Linked DNA regions of Thalassobaculum sp. OXR-137. The main gene of each other region encodes a partner of the protein of the gene in region 2 in a complex. Links are inferred from orthologs where the notes say so. Each region holds a gene or a part of one and is shown on either strand. Other genes may lie near its edges.

The links.
Region 1: the proteins of pnp (region 2) and T8K17_RS00940 are in contact, whole or in part, in a cryo-EM structure (PDB 9QH0), measured with the Escherichia coli proteins. The link is inferred for Thalassobaculum sp. OXR-137 from one-to-one orthologs.

Annotation. Positions count from the first base shown.
Region 1 is NZ_CP139715.1:198,660-202,369, forward strand. The notes cover bases 29-3,424. They hold T8K17_RS00940 (ribonuclease E/G), read right to left. Parts: upstream 3,112-3,424; coding sequence 229-3,111; downstream 29-228. UniProt on the Escherichia coli protein: Endoribonuclease that plays a central role in RNA processing and decay. Required for the maturation of 5S and 16S rRNAs and the majority of tRNAs. Also involved in the degradation of most mRNAs.
Region 2 is NZ_CP139715.1:1,172,937-1,176,176, reverse strand. What follows is about bases 183-3,108. They hold pnp (polyribonucleotide nucleotidyltransferase), read right to left. Parts: upstream 2,742-3,108; coding sequence 624-2,741; downstream 183-623. Other genes in these bases: T8K17_RS05545 (glycosyltransferase family 1 protein), read left to right, coding at 183-549. In the rest of the region: more of T8K17_RS05545, read left to right, coding at 1-182; rpsO (30S ribosomal protein S15), read right to left, coding at 3,129-3,240. UniProt on the Escherichia coli protein: Involved in mRNA degradation. Catalyzes the phosphorolysis of single-stranded polyribonucleotides processively in the 3'- to 5'-direction. Also involved, along with RNase II, in tRNA processing.

The DNA.
Region 1 (3,710 bases), 970 kb from region 2 along the record:
TGACTTTCGTCAGGACGACGGATGATTTTCTTCAATCACCCCAAGCGCCTTCCCCGAATCCCCTCCCCGTCATCCTGATGCAAATCAGGATCCAGCAACCGGCTTGTCCACCCAGTCCCCGGCGGACCCCGCATCAAATCCAGGGTCGCTCGGAACGATGGCAAAGGCCGGAAACAAAACAGGCGGCGCTGGGGGCGCCGCCTGTTGTCTATCTGCTGACGGGGTGCCTCAGCGGCGCCACCAGCCCTTGCGCGGCTTCTCCACCGGCTTGTCCAGGGTCCGAACCTCGATCGGCGTCGAACTCAGGTTCTGCGGGACGGGCTCCGCCTCTTCCACCGGATCGGCGGAGGCGGGCTGATCCTCGCCCAACTCGCCGCTGATCGCGCCGTCGACCGCAGGCGCCTCGGCAGCGTCCGCCTCGGCAACGACCGCTTCGGCAGGGGCGGCTTCGGCAGCCACCGGCTCGGCGACCGGCTCGGCCGTCGCCGCGACCTCGGCCATTTCGGCCACCGGTGCCTCGGCAGCGGCATCGGCCTCGTCGTCCTTCTTGCGACGGCGACGCGGACGCTTGGCGGCAGGCTTCTTCGCCGGCTTTTCGTCGGCTGCGGCCTCTTCGGCCGGCGCGGCCTCGGCAGCCGCCTCCGCCGGAGCGGCTTCTTCCGGAGCAGCGTCCGCCACCGGGGCGTCAACCGCTTCCGGTGCCGTCTGATCGTTGGCGGCGGAGATCGGCGCTTCGGCCTTCACCGCGACCTCTGGAGCATCGGCGGCAACCGCTGCGAGCGGCTCGGCACCGTCGTCCCGGCTGTCGTCATCCTGGCCGTCATCGCTCCGGTCGGATCCGCTCTGCGCCTCGTCGTCGGACTGGGAGTCGTCACCAGAATCGTCGTCGCCCGACTGGTCGTCACCGGACTCGGAGCCCTCGGTCTCCGAGCCCTCCTCGCCATCGCGACGGCGGCGGGACCGGCGGCGACCGCCACGGCGGCCCCGGCGACGCCGCTTGCGGCCGTCGGCATCGTCGTCGTCGTCCCCGTCGCCGCGATCATCGCCGTCGGCGGCAGTGTCTTCCCCATCGGCGTCGGCGTCAGTGTCGGTCTCGGCCTCCTCGTCACCCTTGTGGCGGGGAGCCTCGTCTTTGGCGTCCTGATCGTCCTCGGCCCGATCCTCCGGCCGGCGGCGACCGCCCCGGCGACGGCGGCGGGAGCGACCACGGTTCCGGCGCTCCTCCTGCTCCTCGCTGGTCTCGTTCTCGTTCTCGACCTCGTCCTCGTCGTCCTCAATGAGGTCGCTGTCGTCCTCGTCCGGCTCGGCGGCCCCGGCGGAGCTCGCCGCGATCGCGGTCTGGAAGGCGGCCCGCTCCTCGGCGGTCTTCGGCCGCAGGCGCTCCAGCCGGTGATCCGGCGGCACCAGACTGTCGTCCTGCTCCAGAATCACCCGGGTACCGTAGCGGAATTCGATCTCCGCCAGACGGTCGCGCTTGTGGTTGAGGATGTAGAGGGCGACCTGGGCCGGCACATGCACGGCGATCTCGGCAGCCCGGTTGCGCAGCCCCTCTTCCTCGATGACCCGCAGGATGTGCAGCGCGGTGCTGTCGATCGAGCGGATATAGCCGGAGCCCTTGCAGTGCGGGCAGACCTGGGTGCTGGCTTCCACCAGGGACGGCCGCAGCCGCTGGCGAGACAGTTCCATCAGGCCGAAATGGCTGATCCGTCCGATCTGTATGCGCGCCCGGTCGGATTTCATCGCCTCCTTCATGCGGCGCTCGACCGCATGCTGGTTGCGCGACTCCTCCATGTCGATGAAGTCGATCACCACCAGGCCGGCGAGATCGCGCAGGCGCAACTGCCGGGCCACCTCGTCGGCGGCCTCAAGGTTGGTCTTGAGCGCGGTCTCCTCGATGTTCCGCTCCGAGGTGGAGCGGCCGGAGTTCACGTCGATCGCGACCAGCGCCTCGGTCTGGTTCATAACGATGTAGCCGCCGGACTTCAGCTCCACCACCGGGCTGTGGATGGCGTCGAGCTGGCTTTCCACCTGGAAGCGGTGGAGCAGCGGCACGTGGGTGTCCTTGTAGCGCTTGACCCGCTTCGCATGGCTCGGGATCAGCGTCTTCATGAAGTCCTTGGCGATCCGGTAGCCGTCATCGCCGTCGACCAGCACCTCGTCCAGATCGCGCGTGTACAGGTCGCGGATCGAGCGCTTGATGAGGTTGGCTTCCTCGTAGATCAGGCACGGCGCGGTGCTGTCGAGCGTGGTCTGACGGATCTCGTCCCACAGGCGCAGCAGGTATTCGTAGTCGCGCTTGATCTCGGCCTTGGTGCGCTGCGAGCCGGCGGTGCGGACGATGACCGCCATGCCTTCCGGCACGTCCAGGCCCTCGACGATCTGCTTCAGCCGCTTGCGGTCGCCCACATGGGTGATCTTGCGGCTGACGCCGCCGCCGCGCGCGGTGTTCGGCATGAGCACGCAATAGCGGCCGGCCAGGGACAGGTAGGTGGTCAGCGCCGCACCCTTGTTGCCGCGCTCTTCCTTGACGACCTGCACCAGCATGATCTGGCGCCGGGCGACGACCTCCTGGATCTTGTAGCGGCGGTTGGAGGGCTTGCGCCGGCGGCGCACCTCTTCCATCGCGTCGCCGCCGACCGTCTCGGGCTTCGCACTCTTCTTGGTCTGGACGCTGACTTCCGCGGCGCGGGCCGGGGCCTCGTCGTCGCCATCGTCGCCCGAGGTGTCTTCCTCGGATTCGGACTCGGAAGCGTCCTCGGCGGAGGCCTCCTCTTCGCCGGAGGCGTCTTCCTCGGACTCGTCCTCGTCCTCGTCGGCCATCGCCTCGGCCTGCTCCTCGCGGAGCAGCGCCTCGCGGTCCTCGATCGGGATCCGGTAGTAGTCGGGATGAACTTCCGAGAAGGCCAGGAAACCGTGGCGGTTGCCGCCGTATTCGACGAACGCGGCCTGCAGGGAGGGCTCTACCCGGGTGACCCGGGCGAGGTAGATGTTCCCCTTAAGCTGCTTTTTGGCTGCGGTCTCGAAGTCGAAGTCGTCGAGCTTGTTCCCGTCGACCACCACGACCCGGGTCTCTTCCGGGTGGGTGGCATCGATGAGCATACGCTTGGTCATGTGTTGGTAACTCCGTGTCGCGCCGCGACGACCGCAAGAGTGGCTGCGGTCCCGCGCGGTCGGCGACGCGGAACAGCGTCGGCCCAGGCGCGGAAGGTCGTGGCGCGGATTGTGGCGTCGGCGTACCCACGGCACGCCGGATGCAGTCGCTGGAACAAGTCTCGACGGAATCGGTCACGGCACCGAGCGTCCTTCGTGCCCCGGGGGCAGGAAAGACTCGGTTTGCCGCGGGCGACTGTTGGGTCGCCGTCGTCGGACTGTTCCAGTTTGCAGGTCTCACGTCGGTCGGTCCTGCGCGGAGCCGGGAACTACGATTCGCCCCGGCTCGAAATCGAAAAAAGTCTCGCGTATCCCCGTAACCCCTTGGCCCATAACGGCGCGCACGTACCCGCACACGGTCTTCGAGGACGGATGCACCATACTGTCACATGCGCCTACTAACAATCCAAAACTTCAGGCGAATTCCTGGTGGGGCCGTGACCGGGCCGCATCGGGGCGCCCGAACGGTGCCAATTGAGGCCGAACTGCAATTCCACCTCATAGCCTCATGATATCTATCGTAAATATTGCCTTTGCATTCGTGTCGCGGTACAGTGCGC
Region 2 (3,240 bases):
ACCCGGGGCGTGGACGTGCGGTTGTTCCATCCGCGCCCGTCCATTCTCGACCTGCCCGGGCCGATCCTGATGTATGTCGGCCGCGTTGCCGTGGAGAAGAATATCGGCGCCTTCCTCGCGCTGGACCATCCGGGGACCAAGGTCGTGGTCGGCGACGGCCCGCAGCGCGCGGAGCTGATGCGCCAGCATCCCGATGTGGTGTTCGTCGGCGCGAAATCGGGCGAGGACCTGGCCGCGCACTATGCCTCGGCCGACGTGTTCGTCTTCCCGAGCCGCACGGATACCTTCGGCCTGGTGCTGATCGAGGCGCTGGCCAGCGGCGTACCGGTCGCGGCCTATCCGGTGCCGGGACCGCTGGACGTGATCGCCGACAGCGGCGCGGGCGTGCTGGACGAGGATCTGGCGCGCGCGGTGGCCGGGGCGTTGACGATCGACCGGAGCGTGGCCCGGACGCGGGGACTGCAGTTCACCTGGGCGCGCTGCGCCGAGATGTTCCTCGACAACCTGCAGCCGTTCGACCCGGCGGAAGGTCAGGTCCGCGCGGCATAGCCCCGGAAACGGAAACGGCGCGGCAACCGAGGCTGCCGCGCCGCTATTTCTCTATAAGTCGAAGTAGAAGCCGATTACTCGGCAGCGGCTTCCAGATCTTCGCCGGTCTCCTGATCGACGACCTTCATCGACAGCTTGACCTTGCCGCGATCGTCGAAGCCGATGACCTTCACCTTCACCTTGTCGCCTTCCTTGACGACCTCGGTGACCGCTTCCGGACGCTTGGCCGAGGTCAGCTGGCTGATATGCACCAGACCGTCCTTCGGGCCGAGGAAGTTCACAAAGGCGCCGAAGTCGAGGGTCTTCACGACCTTGCCGTCGTAGATCTTGCCCACTTCCGGCTCGGCCGTCAGCGAGTAGACCCAGTTATGGGCGGCGTCGAGAGAGGCCTGCTCGACGGCGGCGATCTTCACGGTGCCGTCGTCGTCGATATCGATCTTCGCACCGGTGACTTCGCAGATCTCGCGGATCACCTTGCCGCCCGAGCCGATCACGTCGCGGATCTTGTCGACCGGGATCTTGATCGAGATCATCTTCGGCGCGGTGTCGGAGACGCCGTCGCGGGCCGCGGACAGGGCCTTGCCCATCTCGCCCAGGATGTGCATCCGGCCGTCCTTCGCCTGCTCCAGCGCGACCTTCATGATCTCGCGGGTGATGGACGTGATCTTGATGTCCATCTGCAGGGCGGTGACGCCCTTGTCGGTGCCGGCGACCTTGAAGTCCATGTCGCCCAGGTGATCTTCGTCACCCAGGATGTCGGACAGGACGGCGAACTTCTCGCCTTCCTTGATCAGGCCCATGGCGATGCCCGCCACCGGACGGGCCAGCGGCACGCCGGCATCCATCAGCGACAGCGAGGTGCCGCAGACCGTCGCCATGGACGACGAGCCGTTGGACTCGGTGATCTCGGAGACCACGCGCAGGGTGTAGGGGAAGGCTTCCTTGCTCGGCAGCAGCGGCTTCACCGCCCGCCAGGCCAGCTTGCCGTGGCCGATCTCGCGGCGGCCCGGGGAGCCGACGCGGCCCGCCTCGCCCACCGAGAACGGCGGGAAGTTGTAGTGCAGCAGGAAGTGCTCGCGGTACTCGCCCTCGAGCGCGTCGATGATCTGCTCGTCCTGGCCGGTGCCCAGGGTGGCGATGACCATCGCCTGGGTCTCGCCGCGGGTGAACAGGGCGGAGCCGTGGGTCCGGGGCAGCAGGCCGACCTCGGCCACGATCTGGCGCACGGTCTTGGTGTCGCGCTCGTCGATACGCTTGCCGGTCTCCAGGATGCGGCCGCGCACGATGTCGGCCTCAAGGCCCTTCATCAGGCCCTTGGCGGCTTCCTTCTCGGCGTCGTCCTCGATCGCGGCGAGCGCCTTCTCCTTGGCGGCCGCGAGCTTGTTCTGGCGCTCGGACTTGTTCGGCTCGTCATAGGCGGCTTCCAGGTCGGCCTTGCAGGCCGCCTCGAGCTTGCCGCGGATGGCGTCCAGGTCCAGCGGGCTCTCCGGCAGATCCATCGGATCCTTGGCGGCGGCCTCGGCCAGCTCGATGATCGCCTTGATCACCGGCTGGAAGCTGTCGTGACCGAAGTTGACGGCGCCGAGCATGATCTCTTCCGACAGCTCCGACGCCATCGACTCGACCATGAGCACGCCTTCTTCGGTGCCGGCCACGACCAGGTCGAGCTCGCTCTCGGTGCGGGTCACGTCCATGGTCGGGTTCAGGATGTACTCGCCATCCTTATAGCCGACGCGCGCGCCGCCGATCGGGCCCAGGAACGGGGCGCCGGACAGGCACAAGGCGGCGGAGGTGCCGACCATGGCGACGATGTCCGGATCGTTCTCCAGGTCGTGGGCGAGAACCGTGCAGATCACCTGCACCTCGTTCTTGAAGCCCTTGACGAAGAGCGGGCGGATCGGCCGGTCGATCAGGCGGGAGGTCAGGGTCTCCTTCTCGCTCGGACGGCCCTCGCGCTTGAAGAAGCCGCCGGGGATCTTACCCGCGGCGTAGGTCTTCTCCATGTAGTGGACCGAGAGCGGGAAGAAGTCGATGCCCGGGCGCGGCGTCTTGGCGGCGACCACGGTGCAGAGAACGGCGGTGTCGCCGTAGCGGGCGAGGACGGCGCCATCGGCCTGGCGGGCCATTTTGCCGGTCTCAAGGGTGAGCGTGCGCCCGCCCCATTCGATTTCCTTGCGGTAAACGTCGAACATACGTGTCAATCCTCAGTTTCGAACCGACAGACATGGCCCGTCGCTGTCCGCCTTCTCTTCCGGTCGGCCCGTGCCGCGGTGGATGCCCGCGTCCGGATGGACCAACACGACCAGCCCCCGGCAGCGCATAGCCGGCGGCGACCCGCGATCAAAAGTGCGATGAAGAAAAAATGGACGCTCCTTGCGTCATGGCGCCCCAATGGCGGCCTTCGGTTCTCATATTTCGTCTCTTTTTGCGCGCGGGTTCTTTGACACGGAAAGCCGCGCTGGTCAACGCGCACGTGCCCCGGGACCCGAATACGACAAACCCCGGAAAGCCTGAGGCCGACCGGGGTTCGTGTCTGTCCGTAGGGTCGGCGCGTACGAAGACCCGCCAGGCCGGAGCGCTTAGCGGCGCAGGCCCAGGCTGGTGATCAGCGCGGAGTAGCGGTCGTTGGACTTCCGCTTCAGGTAGTCCAGCAGACGGCGGCGCTGGCCGACCATCATCAGCAGACCCCGG